4 regions of the Streptomyces sp. Q2 genome follow, and region 2 is predicted to be linked to each of the others. Evidence: riboswitches for the same ligand, from Rfam matches in the RefSeq annotation. Region 2 holds a riboswitch; each other region holds the start of a gene.
The links. A riboswitch is a leader RNA that binds a small molecule or an ion and turns the genes downstream of it on or off. The one in region 2 is predicted to bind cyclic di-AMP.
Positions count from the first base shown of each region.

Region 1: another riboswitch for cyclic di-AMP. It lies ahead of ACWBNA_RS20725 (M23 family metallopeptidase); the one in region 2 lies ahead of ACWBNA_RS40270 (M23 family metallopeptidase).
Region 3: another riboswitch for cyclic di-AMP. It lies ahead of ACWBNA_RS40785 (M23 family metallopeptidase); the one in region 2 lies ahead of ACWBNA_RS40270 (M23 family metallopeptidase).
Region 4: another riboswitch for cyclic di-AMP. It lies ahead of ACWBNA_RS14580 (LysM peptidoglycan-binding domain-containing protein); the one in region 2 lies ahead of ACWBNA_RS40270 (M23 family metallopeptidase).

Region 1 is NZ_JBXEJE010000018.1:41,387-45,024, forward strand. It holds gene ACWBNA_RS20720 (DUF6250 domain-containing protein) at 1-319, opposite strand, end outside; gene ACWBNA_RS20725 (M23 family metallopeptidase) at 569-1,552, opposite strand; cyclic di-AMP (ydaO/yuaA leader) riboswitch at 1,555-1,713, opposite strand; gene ACWBNA_RS20730 (alpha-galactosidase) at 2,019-3,638, opposite strand, start outside.
Region 2 is NZ_JBXEJE010000051.1:36,715-40,352, reverse strand. It holds gene ACWBNA_RS40280 (HPr family phosphocarrier protein) at 5-286, shown strand; gene ACWBNA_RS40275 (GntR family transcriptional regulator) at 413-1,108, opposite strand; gene ACWBNA_RS40270 (M23 family metallopeptidase) at 1,389-2,153, opposite strand; cyclic di-AMP (ydaO/yuaA leader) riboswitch at 2,167-2,333, opposite strand; gene ACWBNA_RS40265 (M16 family metallopeptidase) at 2,549-3,638, opposite strand, start outside.
Region 3 is NZ_JBXEJE010000053.1:13,867-17,504, forward strand. It holds gene ACWBNA_RS40780 (aldo/keto reductase) at 1-103, opposite strand, end outside; gene ACWBNA_RS40785 (M23 family metallopeptidase) at 238-1,269, opposite strand; cyclic di-AMP (ydaO/yuaA leader) riboswitch at 1,281-1,438, opposite strand; tRNA gene ACWBNA_RS40790 (tRNA-Met) at 1,734-1,807, opposite strand; gene ACWBNA_RS40795 (dihydrofolate reductase family protein) at 2,201-3,328, opposite strand; gene ACWBNA_RS40800 (MarR family winged helix-turn-helix transcriptional regulator) at 3,401-3,638, shown strand, end outside.
Region 4 is NZ_JBXEJE010000011.1:181,336-184,973, forward strand. It holds gene ACWBNA_RS14575 (CocE/NonD family hydrolase) at 1-1,209, shown strand, start outside; cyclic di-AMP (ydaO/yuaA leader) riboswitch at 1,491-1,654, shown strand; gene ACWBNA_RS14580 (LysM peptidoglycan-binding domain-containing protein) at 1,660-2,391, shown strand; gene ACWBNA_RS14585 (HAD family hydrolase) at 2,410-3,222, opposite strand; gene ACWBNA_RS14590 (LacI family DNA-binding transcriptional regulator) at 3,326-3,638, opposite strand, start outside.

The DNA.
Region 1 (3,638 bases), on a different contig from region 2:
TGAGGTCGGAGACGCGGTCGTTGACCCCGCCCGCCGCCACCGGCGTGGCGGTGTACTCGAGGACGTACGGACCTTCGAGCCGTTCCTTGAACCAGACCGTCGCGCCGGCGGGTACGTCGACGTCCAGGACCCCGCGGGAGGCGGTGACGCTGCCGCCCTTCTCGAGTTCCACCGCCCATCGGCCGAGACCGTGGCGGAAGTCGTCGCGGGCGATCAGCCGGCGATGGCGGGGCGTGGCGCTCGCGCCGGTCGCGGGGGCGAGGGCGGCCAGGGCGGCGCCGGCGGCGAGGGCTCCGAAGGCTCTGCGCGTGGTCGTCACGGGAGACGGCTCCTTCCGGGAGGGTGATCGAGGGCTTCGGCACAGACGCAGAAAGCGCTTGCACCGCTGCGGAGTTCACTGTGTCCCCTCACTCCCGTCGCTGTCGACGCTCCGGACACCCCTGCCACACGACCGCAACGAAGTGATCATGGGTGAGGAAGGCGAACACACCGAAGGCCGGACCCGGGGATCGGGGTCCGGCCTTCGGTGGCGTGTGGGGCGCCGCCCTCAGGGGCGCTGGAAGGAGCGTCAGCCGACGGCGACACCCTTCGAGCGGAGGTAGGCGACCGGGTCCACGTCCGAGCCGTAGTCGGGCGTGGTGCGGATCTCGAAGTGCAGGTGCGGACCGGTCACGTTGCCGGTGGCACCGGAGAGGCCGATCTGCTGGCCGGCGGTCACGGACTGGCCGCTGGAGACGGAGAGCGAGGACAGGTGGGCGTACTGGGCGTAGTAGCCGTCGGCGAGCTTGATGACGACCTGGTTGCCGTACGCGCCGCCCCAGCCCGCGGAGACGACCGTGCCCGCGCCGACCGCCTTCAGGGAGGTGCCGGTCGGGACGACGAAGTCGACGCCGGTGTGGTAGCCGCTGGACCACATGCTGCCCGCCACGTGGTACGCGGTGCCGACGGCGGCACCACCCACCGGGAGGCTGAAGCCGCTGGAGTTGCCGGCGGTGTCGGCGCTCTGCGTGGCCGCCTCGGTCTTCGACGAGGAGGACGACGACGACGCGGACGAATCCGAGGACTTCGACGACTTCGGGGAAGACGACTTCGGCGACGGAGCGGAAGAGCCCGAGGAGGAGGACGACGACGACTTGGGCGTGCTCGTCGTGGCCTTCTTGCCGATCGAGAGCTTCAGACCGGGGTGGATCAGCGACGGGTCGTCGCCGACGGCAGCGCGGTTGTCGGAGTAGAGCTTCTTCCAGCCGCCGCTGACATTCTGCTCGTCCGCGATCTTCGCGAGATAGTCGCCGGCCCGCACGGAGTAGGTCTTCGCGCCGGAGGTCTGCGCGGATTCCTTCTTTTCGGCCGCCGTCTTTTCGGCCACCTTCTGCACGGTGGTCGGCACGGACGACTGAACGGTCTTTTCCGATACGGACTGCGGGGTGGCGGCGTGCGCGCCGGTGGCCCCGAGAAGCGGGAGCGCGAGTGCGGCGCCGCCGGTTCCGGCGACGGCGATGGAGCGAGTGAAGCGCTGGGACTTCGGTCGGCGGTGCTTACCCTTCGCGGGCATGGCGAATTCCTCTCCGGCGCCTGCGAGGTGAGCTGTCGGGTGCGGACTGGAGATGCCCGGCCGTACCGAAGTACGGCTTAACCCCTAGCCGTTCCGGAGACCGGAACAGGCGTTGTACCTGTGGGTCCCCCGCTCCTGCCGTGGACGGGTGAGTGTGCGGGTTCCGGGCGGCGGCAGGATTGGGCGTCCGTCCGGATGGATGGTGAACGTAAGCGACCAAGACGCGAAGGGACAAGCAAGTGGTTGCCCCTGAATGGGTTTCTGTTGGTCATCTGAGGGAATTACCGGTCACACTGAGTGCATTAGGGAACCGCTCTTTTGGCCAAAGTCCCTTGAAAAGCGTGTTGATTACGTGAACATGACGGGCGACTCACGGTCACGAATATGACGCTCCTCACGTGGCCACTCCCCAGGCGCCTTCATTCCGGCCGGAGTTGGAACGAAGGCGCCAATTCAGACAGAAGCCCTAGATGCGGCGTAGACGGATAACCGTCGCATCGAGGTCACCGCGCAGCCCCGTCCGCAGTCCGTGATGCAGCAGTACGACACCTCTGTGAACTTCGCCCGTTTCGCGGCATTCGTACGATGCTGACGGGTCGATGCCCCGCACTCGCAGCGCCGGTACGGGCTCGCCGTAACGCTGCGCCTGGAGCCAGGCCAGGACGACGGTCTCGTCGCCCAGCACGTACTGCACCGCGCTGAGCCCGCCCTCCGGGGGCCGCAGCCGGTAGAGGTCGCCGCGCTGCACGACGGGCCGGATCTCCTTGTAGAGCTCCACCCAGTCACGGGCCTCGGCGAGTTCCTCCTCGGTCCACTCGGCGAGGTCCCCGCCGACGCCGAGCACCCCTGCCATGGCACTCACGAAGCGGAACCTCAGCGAGCTGACCCGGCCGTTGAGCTGGGTGTTGGGGCTGTCGGTGACCCAGGCGGCCATGACCCGGGCGGGATGGATCTGGCTGAAGCCGTGCTGGATGGCGAGCCGGTCGAGCGGGTCGGTGTTGTCGGAGGTCCACACCTGGTCCGTACGGCTCATCACGCCGAGGTCGATCCGGCCGCCGCCGCCCGAGCAGGACTCGAAGGCGACGCCCGGATGGGCGGCCCGCAGCCGGTCCAACAGGCGGTACAGGGCGTGCACGTGGTCGACCCACAGACGCTGCGGATAGGGCTCACCGGGCCAGCCGGCGTCGGTGAAGCAGCGGTTGAAGTCCCACTTCACATAGTCGATCGGGGCGCTGGAGAGGAGTTCGTGGAGTTGTCCCCAGAGGTACTCCTGGACGTCCTCGCGCGCGAGGTTCAGTACGAGTTGATTGCGCAGTTCCGTCCGCTTTCGTCCCGGCTGGTACTGCACCCAGTCCGGGTGCGCCCGGTACAGCTCGCTGTCCGGATTGACCATCTCCGGCTCCACCCAGATGCCGAACTTCATGCCGAGGGCGTGTACGTGGTCGCCGAGCGGCTTGAGGCCGCCGGGGAAGCGGTCCGGGTTGGGCTTCCAGTCGCCGAGCCCGGCGCGGTCGCTGGTGCGGGCCCCGAACCAGCCGTCGTCGACGACGAACAGTTCGACGCCCATCGCCGCGGCCCGCCGCGCCAGCACCTTCTGCTGCTCCTCGGAGATGTCGAACTCCGTGGCCTCCCAGGAGTTGAACAGCACCGGCCGGTCCTGGTCCGCGTCCGGGATCACATACGCACGCTGGTAGGCGTGCCAGGCCCGGCTCGCCCCGCCGAAGCCTCCCTCGCTCCACAGACCGGCGAAGACGGGCGTCGTGAAGGACTCCCCCGCCGCCAGCCGCAGCAGGCCGGACTCGTCGTACCCGGCACCGCCGGTGATCTGCACGCGCGCGTCCGGAAGTTGGGCCACGGCGATCCGCCAGGACCCGGACCAGCCGAGGGCGCAGCCGTAGACCTCGCCGCGCTCCTCGGTCGCGTCGGTGTCGAGCGCGACCCAGGGCAGGTGCTGGTGTCCGGTGTGGCCGCGGCGGCTGCCGATGACCTTCTCACCGTAGGTGAGGGGGGAGCGTACGAGCCGGGACTCCGCGGCCCACCGGCCGTGCAGCTGGGACAGGCGCCAGCCGTCGCGGTCGGGCAGGGT
Region 2 (3,638 bases):
TCACATGGCTGAGCGCCGCGTCAACGTCGGCTGGGCCGAGGGTCTCCACGCCCGCCCCGCTTCCATCTTCGTCCGGGCCGCCACGGCCGCAGGCATCCCGGTGACGATCTCCAAGGCCGACGGCAACCCCGTCAACGCGGCCTCCATGCTGGCCGTCCTCGGCCTGGGCGCCCAGGGGGGCGAGGAGATCGTCCTCGCCTCCGACGCCGAGGGCGCGGACGTGGCCCTCGACCGTCTGGCGAAGCTGGTCTCCGAGGGTCTCGAGGAACTTCCCGAGACTGTCTGAGCATCCGAATAAAGGTTGCACCGAAGGGCTCGTCCGAATTATCGGGCGAGCCCTTCGCATTTCCCTCTCACGGGCAGCAGAAATAATCCCCCGCGAATTATCTCCCCTTTGTATACGGCCCTCGTGTTAATGCCGCAGGCCCGTCATGTTTACGGGATGTTGCGAGTTCCTCACACGGTCCGGCCGCTCCCCGCCGCCGGTGAATCGCAGCCGGTGCGCCGCCGTCGCGCGCTCCGTGTGCAGCGCCGTGAGCGCCCGCGCACGTTCGCTGTCGCCGCGCGCCACCGCGTCCACGATCGCGCCGTGCTCCGCCCACGACTCGACGGGGTTGGCCGGCGCCTCCACGACGTACATCCAGGCGATCTTGTGGCGCAGCTGGGTCAGCATCGAGGTCATCGCGGCACTGCCGGAGGCCTGTGCGAGCGTCTCGTGGAACCAGCTCCCCAGGGAGCGCAGATCCTCGCTGTTGCCCCGCCTGGACCGCTCCTGGCCCAGCCGCACCAGGCCGCGCAGCACCTTGAGATGGGCCTCGGTGCGCCGCTGGGCGGCCCGCGAGGCGCCGAGCGGCTCCAGGAGCATGCGCATCTCCAGCAGGTCGGCACCCTCCTGCTCGGTGGGTTCCGCGACGCACGCGCCCGCGTGCCGCCGGGTCACCACGAAGCCCTCCGCCTCCAGCGTGCGCAGGGCCTCCCGGACGGGGACGCGCGAGACGCCGTAGCGGCGCGCGAGCAGTTCCTCGGTGAGCCGGCTGCCGCGCTCGTAGACACCCGCGACGATGTCGTCCCGGATCGCCGTGCATACCGAGTGCGCCGGAATACGCATGACCGACCTCCGCTTTAATCCCCGTGAAACGTCGACGATTGACGTGTGTTCAGTGACTCTATTGCAATCAGCGGGAATTTCCGACGGCGGGCCGGAATCCATGGATATTTTTTGGACAGACGGCCGTCTGAAACACCGAAAGCCCCGGCTCGGGGAGCCGGGGCTTCGGGATGCGGGACCGTGGATCGTCAGACGTTCACGGGGGCGGGCGTCAGGCGTTGACGAGCGCGGGCGCCAGACGTTGACCAGTGCGGGCGCCAGACGTTGACCAGCACGGGCGTCACACGTTCACGCCGTGCGAGCGGAGGTAGGCGACGGGGTCCATGTCCGAGCCGTACTCCGGGCTCGTGCGGGCCTCGAAGTGCAGGTGCGGCCCGGTGACGTTGCCGGTGGCGCCGGAGAGGCCTATCTGCCGGCCCGGGGTGACCGTCTGACCGACGGAGACCGCGATGGACGACAGGTGGCCGTACTGGGTGTAGGTGCCGTCGTTCATCTTGATCACGACGTTGTTGCCGTACGACCCGCCCCAACCCGCCTCGACGACCGTGCCGGAGCCGACCGCGTGGACGGAGGTGCCGCTCGCGGCGTGGAAGTCGACGCCGGTGTGGCTGCCGGAGGACCAGACGCCGCCGCCGGCCTTGTAGCCGGTCGAGATGTACGAGCCGGAGATCGGGGCGACGTAGGAGTTGAGGAGCTTGCGCTCGGCCTCGCGGGCGGCCCGCTCCTTCGCCTCGCGCGCCTTCGTGGCCTCGGCGACCGCCTGCTTGCGCGCGGCCTCCTCGGCCTTGCGCTGCGCCTCCGCCTCTTCGGCGGCCTGCTTCTGGGCGGTGGCCTGGGCGTCGATCTGGTCGGCGACCGAGTCGCCGATGGTGATGACGGGGGTGAGACCGGTCTGCTCGACGGCCGGTTCGGCGGCGAGCGCCGGGGCGGCGAGGGTGCCGATGACGCCGGTGGTGGCGAGCGCCGCGACGCCGGCGGCCCGGGCGGTGGTGCGCTTCATCCGGCTGGGACGCCGGTGCTTCCCGGTGGCGCAGGTGAACGCCATGTGGTGGCTGGTCCTTTCCTTCCTTCTCGCCTACCGGGTTAGCTGACGGGTTCGGAGCAGGAAGGTCTCCTACGGACCCCCTCGCGGTGTGCGCGGGCGTCCGATTCACCCCAGGGACTTATGGTTTGGGTCCCCGGCTCCCCAGGCTCGCGCCATGCGGGGACTCGGCGATGACTGTCCGGTGCCGCGGCTGCGGCGCACTGCCTGACGAACAGCCCGCATGACGCTAAGCGCGGCAACTTTCAATCCCCAAACGGATCACGGCTTTTGTAGCGCATGCCACAGGGCAGACAGGCAACCTCTCCCTCAATTCGGACATCCAGGGGCCCCGGTGACTCTGGAGTCACCGGGGCCCCTGGACGCGCGCGTGCGTCCGCTGCGCCGCGCGCTCGCGGCTACTCCGCCGAAACGACGGTGACTTCGCCGACGCCGAGGGCCTGAACGGGATCCTTGATCTGCGCCGCGTCCCCGACGAGGACGGTCACCAGCCGGTCGACCGGGAAGGCGCTCACGACCGCGGCGGTGGCCTCGACGGTGCCCGTCGCGGCGAGCTGCTGGTACAGCGTCGCCTGGAAGTCGTCCGGCAGGTGCTGCTCGACCTGTTCGGCCAGCGTGCTCGCCACCGCCGCCGCCGTCTCGTACTTCAGCGGGGCCACCCCGACGAGGTTCTGCACGGCGACGTCGCGCTCGGCGTCGGTGAGCCCCTCGGCGGCGAGGGTGCGCAGCACCGTCCACAGGTCGTCGAGGGCGGGGCCGGTGTTCGGGGTGTCGACGGAGCCGCTGATGGCGAGCATCGCGGCACCCGTACCGTCCGGAGCGGAGCGCATGACCTGCCCGAACGCCCGCACGCCGTAGGTGTAGCCCTTCTCCTCGCGCAGGACGCGGTCCAGGCGGGAGGTGAGGGTGCCGCCCAGGCAGTACGTGCCGAGCACCTGGGCGGGCCATACGCGGTCGTGCCGGTCGGGACCGATACGGCCGATGAGCAGCTGCGTCTGGACGGCGCCGGGGCGGTCCACGATGACGACCCGGCCGGCGTCGTCGGCGGTCACCGGCGGCACGGGGCGGGGCTCGGCCGAGGAGCCGGTCCAGGAACCGAGGGTGTCCCCGAGCAGCGCGTCGAGGTCGATACCGGTGAGGTCGCCGACGACCACGACGGTGGCGGTGGCGGGGCGGACGTGCTTCTCGTAGAAGCCGCGTACGGCCGCGGAGTCGATGTTCTCGACCGTCTCCTCGCTGCCCTGGCGCGGGCGCGACATGCGCGAGGTCGCCGGGAAGAGCTCCTTGGAGAGCTCCTTGGCGGCCCGCCGGGACGGGTTGGCCAGCTCGTGCGGGATCTCGTCGAGGCGGTTGCGCACCAGCCGCTCGACCTCGCTGTCCGCGAACGCGGGCGCCCTGAGTGCGTCCGAGAGCAGGCCCAGGGCCTTCGCCAGACGCGAGACCGGGACTTCGAGGGAGAGCCGTACGCCGGGGTGGTCGGCGTGCGAG
Region 3 (3,638 bases), on a different contig from region 2:
CCTCGTCGGCGGTCCAGCCGAAGACGTTACCGCCGAGGGAGAGCGGGAAGACCTCCAGGTCGGAGGAGCCGAGCTTGCGAAGCGAAGGAGAAGAAGAGGTCATGCCCTGTGTCAACGGCCGTGCCGGAGCCCGCCATTCCAGGAGCACCGGCAAAAACTCCGCAAATGCCTGACCGGCAGCCCTGACGTCGGGAAGGACCGCCGTCAGGACCACCGGTGTTCAGCACAGGACAGGCGTCAGGGGTTGAGGCCCTTGCTCCGCAGCCAGGCCATCGGGTCGATGCCGCTGCCGGCACCGCCGGAGTGGACCTCGAGGTGCAGATGCGCCCCGGTCACGTTCCCCGTGGCGCCCACGCGCCCGATGACGTCACCGGTGTTGACCTTCTGGCCCACGCTCACGCTGATCGAGGACTGGTGGGCGTACCACACCTCGGTGCCGTCATCGAGGGTGAGCACGGTCTTGTAACCGTACGACCCGTCCCAGCCGGCCTGCGTGATCGTGCCGGTGTGGACGGCCTTGATGAGGGTGCCCGTGGGCGCGGCGAAGTCGAGACCGGTGTGGTAGCCGGAGGACCAGAGCGAACCGGCCTGACCGAAGGTGGAGGTGATGGTGTACGAGGAGGTCGGCAGCGCGAACTGCTTGGCCAGCTCGGCCAGTCGCGCGGCCTCGGCCTTCTTCTCGGCCTCCTCCTCCGCCTTCTGCTTGGCGGCGGCGGCCTTGGCCTCGGCCGCCTTCTCCGCCTTGGCGGCCGCCTCGGCGGCCTGCTTCTCGGCGGCGGCCGCGGCGTCGGCGGCGGCCTTGCTCTCGACCTGGTCCTGCTGCTGCTCGGCCTGGGCCAGGATCCGGGTGCGCAGCGACTCGCCGGCGTCGGAGGTGCCCTGCTCGGTGTCGGCCGAGGCCACGCCGACGCTGCTGAGCGCCGTGGCAGAGCCCTCGGCGGCGTCCGAGTCGTCGGAGATCAGGGAGCCCACGTTGGGCAGGTCGGGCATGGAGATCGACACCGGCGGCTTGCCGGTCTGTGCGCTGGCCATGCCGCCCGCGCCGACCGCGGCTATGACGCCGACGCCGAGGACGGTGGAGCTGCGGGCGAGTCCGCCACGCTGCTTGGCGACACGATGCCGGCCACGTACGGATCGGATGGACTCCTCGGTGGGGTTCCACTCCGTCCAGGGGCCCTCGTCGGTGCGGTACTCGCCGTAGCCGAAGGTCTCGCTGTCGCGCTGGCTCGGCACGAACGGGGCTTCTGGGGCAGGCCGGTTGGACGCCACGTGGGCGTGCTCCTTTCCTTCCTTCTCGCCTACCGGGTTAGCTGACGGGTTCGGAGCAGGAAGGTCTCCTACGCGCGTATACCGCCCGTGAGTTCACGGTGGCATCCGCGCGATTCACCCCAAGTTGGTGGTTCCCCGGTTCCCTTGCGGGATTCGGCGCGTGCGCACGGAGCCGACTCTTGTGACGGCTGGGACGACCGCGCTGCGTTATCGAACGTTAATAGACGCGGGGCCTCGATTCCAAGCTGTTCCACTTGATCATTAACCTTTCTGCCGGGGACTTACGGCCCACCACCGGCGAAAATCGGGCGAGTTGACCAAACCTCAGCAGCAACCAAAGTACTGACGGTATGTCAGTTGTTATGCGGAGGGCGGTCACCCGATCACCCCACGTAACAAGAAACCCCGCACGCAAAACACCGAGGGCCGGAACCCATTTCTGGATTCCGGCCCTCGGCCTTCAGTAGCGGGGACAGGATTTGAACCTGCGACCTCTGGGTTATGAGCCCAGCGAGCTACCGAGCTGCTCCACCCCGCGTCGTTGTGTCTCCACTGTACGCCATCCGCGGACCAAAAGTCGCATCGGTTCCCGCCGCCCGGCCTGCCCACCTGCGAGAGCGCCTCCCGCATCCGCGTACGGCGGCAAGGGGACGTGTCGGGGGGTGTCCGCCCGCAGCGGTTGGCGCGTCAACGCCGGCACCTCTCCAAGGAACCGATTCCGCGCCGTTCCGAGGACGGACACCCCCCGACACGGCCCCGACCCACAACGCACCCGAAGGCGCAACGCGCACCCCACACCACCGGCACAGGCCGCCACAGACATACGGCCACGCGCACCCCACACCACCCGCACAAGCCGCCACAGACATACGGCCACGCGCACCCCACACCACCCGCACAAGCCGCCACAGACATACGACGGCCCAAGCCCTCACCCCAACAGATGCAGATTCGGCGCTTTGGCCCGCTCCTCGTACCCAGGGAGCACAACGACCTCCACGCCCTCGGCAGCCAGCACCCCACTCCCGTCGGCCCCCGCGACAAACGTGTCCGGCTCCCGCCAGGCCGTCACCACCCGCCGCACCCCCGCCTCAAGGATCAGCCGCGCACACGGCGCCGGCCGCGAAGCCCGCCGCGCACACGGCTCCAGGCTGCTGTATACGGTCGCGGAGGCCAGCCGGGGATCCCCCGGCGCGATCTTCGCCAGCGCCGCCTCCTCCGCATGGACGACCAGGTCGCCCCCCTCCCGGGAGTGGCCGCGCGCCAGCTCCGTGCCGTCGGCCGCCACCACCACCGCCCCCACGCTGAACGCCGTACGCGAGGGCGGACACGCGGCCGCCAGTTCGCAGGCGAGCGCCAGCCAGCGGTGGTCGGCGGCGGAGGGCCGCCGCCCGCCCGGTGCCGTCGGCTCGTAGCGCGTCAAAACGACGTCGCCCACCGCCCGGGTCTCCACCAGCCGGAGACGTCCGCCCTGGTAGGGGCCGGGTCCGAACAGACGAGGCGCGTCCGGGTCACCCACGAACAGCGGGGCCAGCACCAGCTGGAGCTCGTCGGCGAGCCCCTGCCGCAGCAGCTGCGTGTGGATCTGCCCGCCACCCTCGACCATGAGACGCCGCACGCCACGGACGTCGTACAGGTGCTCCAGCAGCAGCGGCCAGTCGAGTTCGGCACCGAGCGGCACGACATCCGCCGCCAGCCCCACGGCACGGGCCCGCACCGCGCCCTTGTCCGTCGTGTAGACGATCTTCTCGCCTCCGGTGTGCCAGAAGTTCGCGGCCGGATCCAGGTCCCCCGACCCGCTGACCGTGACCTTCAGCGGATACTCCGGCTTCCCCGCGGCCACCCGCGCCGCCCGCCGCTGCGCCGAGTTGACCAGCAGCCGCGGATTGTCGGCACGGATCGTCCCCGCTCCGACCAGGATCGCGTCGACGGACGCCCGCACCTCGTCGACCCGGTCGAAGTCGGCCGGGCCGGAGAGCAGCAGGCGGTCGGGGCCGGTGTCGTCCAGGTAGCCGTCGAGGGAGACGGCGGCGGAGAGGAGGACGTACGGGTGGGGCATCGGCGCGGTCCCTCTCGAAGGCGGCGGCACGGCACTCTTGGTTCAAGTTTGAAGCAAACCTACACTGGGTGCATGACGACTCGCTGGCTCACGCCGAAGGAGCAGCGCGCCTGGCGCGCGTACATCGCCGCGACGCAACTCCTGGAGGACGCGATCGACCGGCAGCTCCAGCAGGAGGCCGGCATGCCGCACCTGTACTACTCCATCCTGGCCGGTCTTTCCGAGGTGCCCGACCGCCGGCTGCGCATGACCGATCTCGCCGAGAAGCTGAAGATCACCCGCAGTCGGCTGACGTACGCGGTGACGCGCC
Region 4 (3,638 bases), on a different contig from region 2:
CCCCAGTACCCCGACCGCGGCCTGCCGCCCGGCCCGGCGATCGGCTTCCTCCAGGAGACCCTGCGCTGGTGGGACCACTGGCTCAAGGGCAAGGACACGGGCGCGATGTCGGAGCCCCTCCTGCGCGCCTACGTCAGCGACTCCCACCCCCCGGCGACGGTCTACGACACCCTGCCCGGCCGCTGGGTCGGCGAGCCGGCCTGGCCCTCCCCCAACGTCTCGACGATCTCGTACGGCCTTCAGGGCTCCCCCTTCCTCGTCCGCTCCCCGCAGCACACGGGCATCGACGCCGGCCGCTTCTTCCCGATCGGGAACGACGCCGACCTGCCGCCCGACCAGCGCGAGGAGGACGGCAGGTCGGTGTGCTTCGAGTTCGAAGCCTCCGAGGAGACCTGGGTGTTGGGGCGGCCGAGGGTTCGGCTCAGGCTGACCTCCCAGGTGCCGCGCGGCCAGGTGATCGCCCGGGTCTGCGACGTCGCCCCGGACGACTCCTCGACCCTGGTCACCCGGGGCGTGCTGAACCTGTCGGCGCGGCAGGGGCGGGACAGGGTCGTGCCGTGGGAGCCGGGTGTCACGCAGGACGTGGAGTTCGAGCTGAACGGCATCGGCCACGCCTTCCCTCCCGGTCACCGCATCCGCCTGTCGGTCTCCTCCACGTACTGGCCGTGGATCTGGCCGCAGCCCGACTCGGGGGCGGGCTTCACGCTGGACCCGGAGGGCAGCTTCCTCGAACTCCCGGTGCGGACAGGGGAACCCGCCGCCGACATCCCCTCCCCCATCACCTCCGGCATCACCTTCGAGGAACCGGAGCAGTCCGAGCCGCTCGGCGTCAACTCCCCGGTCACCCTGGACGAACCGCGGCCGGAGCGCCTGGTCGTGCGCGATGTGGCCAAGGGTGAGTGGCGGCTGGAGGTCGATCCGCGCCACGGCGGCACCCGCGTGTATCCCGACGGTCTGGAATGCACCGAGGACGCGCTGGAGACGTACACGATCAACGAGTCGGACCCCCTGTCGGCCCATGCCCGCTCGGACTGGTCGGTCGGGCTGCACCGCCCGGAGCTCGCCTGGGAGGCGACGGTCCGCACCCGGTCGGAGCTCGGCTGCGACGAAACGGGCTTTTTCACCTCCAACGAGGCGATTTGCATGGATGGTGGCGAGGTGGTCTTCCACCGGACCTGGGAGAAGCGGATTCCACGGACGGCCGGTTGACTCCGAGTTGGGCCCATTGCCCGATTTGACACTCTTGCGAACGCGCGTGAGTTGGGTCACTCGCGCCCCTTTTCGGCCTCGACGCCACCAGCCCGCTTTCACCCTTGCCCAATGCGCGAGTTGAGTCTTGGCAACCGCAAAGAATCAAGCGCCCCATATGCCTCAGACCAAGGTCAACAGGTTGATGTGTGATTCCGCCACTTGTTACGGACATGTGCTCTCGCATACGTTCCGGGCCTGTCGGGCGGACGCCTAATCCTGCCGCCGCCCCACAGGACACCCATCGACCATCACCGCACGGCAGGAGCGGGGGAACCAGGTAAGCCGCCGCACCGGAGATCACGCCGGTACGGCTAGGGGTGAAGTCGCGCCGCCTCACGGCGGCACGGCCGGGCAGCTCCCGCCCGAACCCGACAGCTCACCTCGTAGGCGCCGGAGAGGAACAGCGCCATGGCCGCACGAGGCAAGCACCGTCGTACCCGCACCAACCCGCTCACCCGAGGCGTCATCACAGCCGGAACGGGCATCGCCGCCCTCGCCCTCCCGCTCCTGGGCGCGACCACCGCGAGCGCCGCACAGCCGGCCAAGGCCCCCGCCACCGCGCAGGCCGCGGCGCAGGTCAAGTCCCTCAAATACACCACGGTCAAGGGCGACACGCTCTACGACATCGCGGACAAGTACGACACCCCCGGCGGCTGGCGGCAGCTCTACAAGGACAACCGCAAGGCCGTCGGTGACAACCCCCGGCTGATCCACGCGGGTCTCGATCTGACGGTCAGGACGGCCAAGAAGGCGAGCACGCCCGCCAAGAAGGCCACCCAGTCCGTGACCCAGGCCACCCAGGCCTCCGTCAAGACGTACGCGAACAACCTCGACGGCTGGATCAACGAAGCGCTGGACATCATGGCGCAAAAGGGAATTCCCGGCTCGTACGACGGCATTTACCGCAACGTCATGCGCGAGTCGTCCGGCAACCCGCAGGCCATCAACAACTGGGACTCCAACGCCGCCGCCGGCACCCCGTCCAAGGGCCTGCTCCAGACCATCGACCCGACCTTCCAGGCGTACCACGTGGACGGCACGTCGTGGGACCCGTACGACCCGGTCGCGAACATCACCGCGGCCTGCAACTACGCGGCCGCGCGGTACGGCTCGATCGACAACGTCTTCGGGGCCTACTGAGCCCTGCCGACCGCGGACCTACCGGCGGGGAAACAGTCTTTCGAGGACGACGGCGATGCCGTCGTCCTCGTTCGACAGGGTGATCTCGTCGGCCACCGACCGGAGTTCGGGGTGGGCGTTGGCCATGGCCACGCCGTGCGCGGCCCAGTCGAACATGGGGATGTCGTTGGGCATGTCCCCGAAGGCGATGGTGTCTTCGGGCCCGAGGCCCAGATGGTCGGCGGCCAGGGCGAGGCCCGTCGCCTTGGTGATGCCGCATGGCTGGAGTTCGACGGTCCCGGGGCCCGACATGGTGACCGTCGCCAGGGAACCGATCACTCCGCGGGCCGTCGCCGCCAACTCGTCGTCGGACAGGTCGGGATGGCGCAGCAGCACCTTGCTGATGGGCGCGCTCCACAGGTCGTCGCGCCGCCCGACCCGTACCGCGGGAAGGGTCGGGTGGGGCATCAGATAGCCCGGCTCGATGAGGGTCAGCCCGTCCACGCCGTCCTGGTCGACGGCCGCGTACACCTGGCCGAGTTCGGCCTCGATCTTGCCGAGCGCGGTCTCGGCCAGCTCCCGGTCCAGGGTGACCGACCACAGCAGACGGTGCGCGCCGGCGTCGTACACCTGCGCGCCCTGCCCGCACACCGCGAGCCCCTCGCTGCCGAGGTCGTCGAGGAGCGGCCGCACTCTGGGCGCCGGGCGGCCGGTCACCACCAGATGCCGGGCCCCGGCCGCCGCCACCCGCGCGAGCGCGGCGAGCGACCGGTCGGAGAGGGTGTCGTCGCCTCGGAGCAGCGTTCCGTCCAGGTCGGTGGCGATGAGTGAATATGCGGTGGGTGCGGCCATGATCAGAGAATACGGATGGAACGCGCCGGCGACTCGACGCGAACCGGACGGCTACAGCCTTCACATGCGTTGACGCCTGCTCCGGTTACGGCAGTTGGCACCCTCACGCGGAGTCCCGTACCACCAGTTCCGTGGGGAGTATCACTCCCGACGTGTCCTCCCCCGCGATCTGCGCGAGCAGCATGCGGACCATCTCGGCGCTGATGCGCTCGAAGGGCTGGCGGACGGTGGTGAGGGCGGGGGTGATGGCGGTGGCCGCGGGAGAGTCGTCGAAGCCTCCGACAGCGATGTCATCGGGGACCGAACGGCCGCTCTGCTGCAGGGCGTTGACGACGCCCTGGGCCATGAGGTCGGAGGCGACGAACACCGCGTCCATGTCGGGCGCCTGGGCGAGCAGCCGGTGGGCCGCCTGCTCG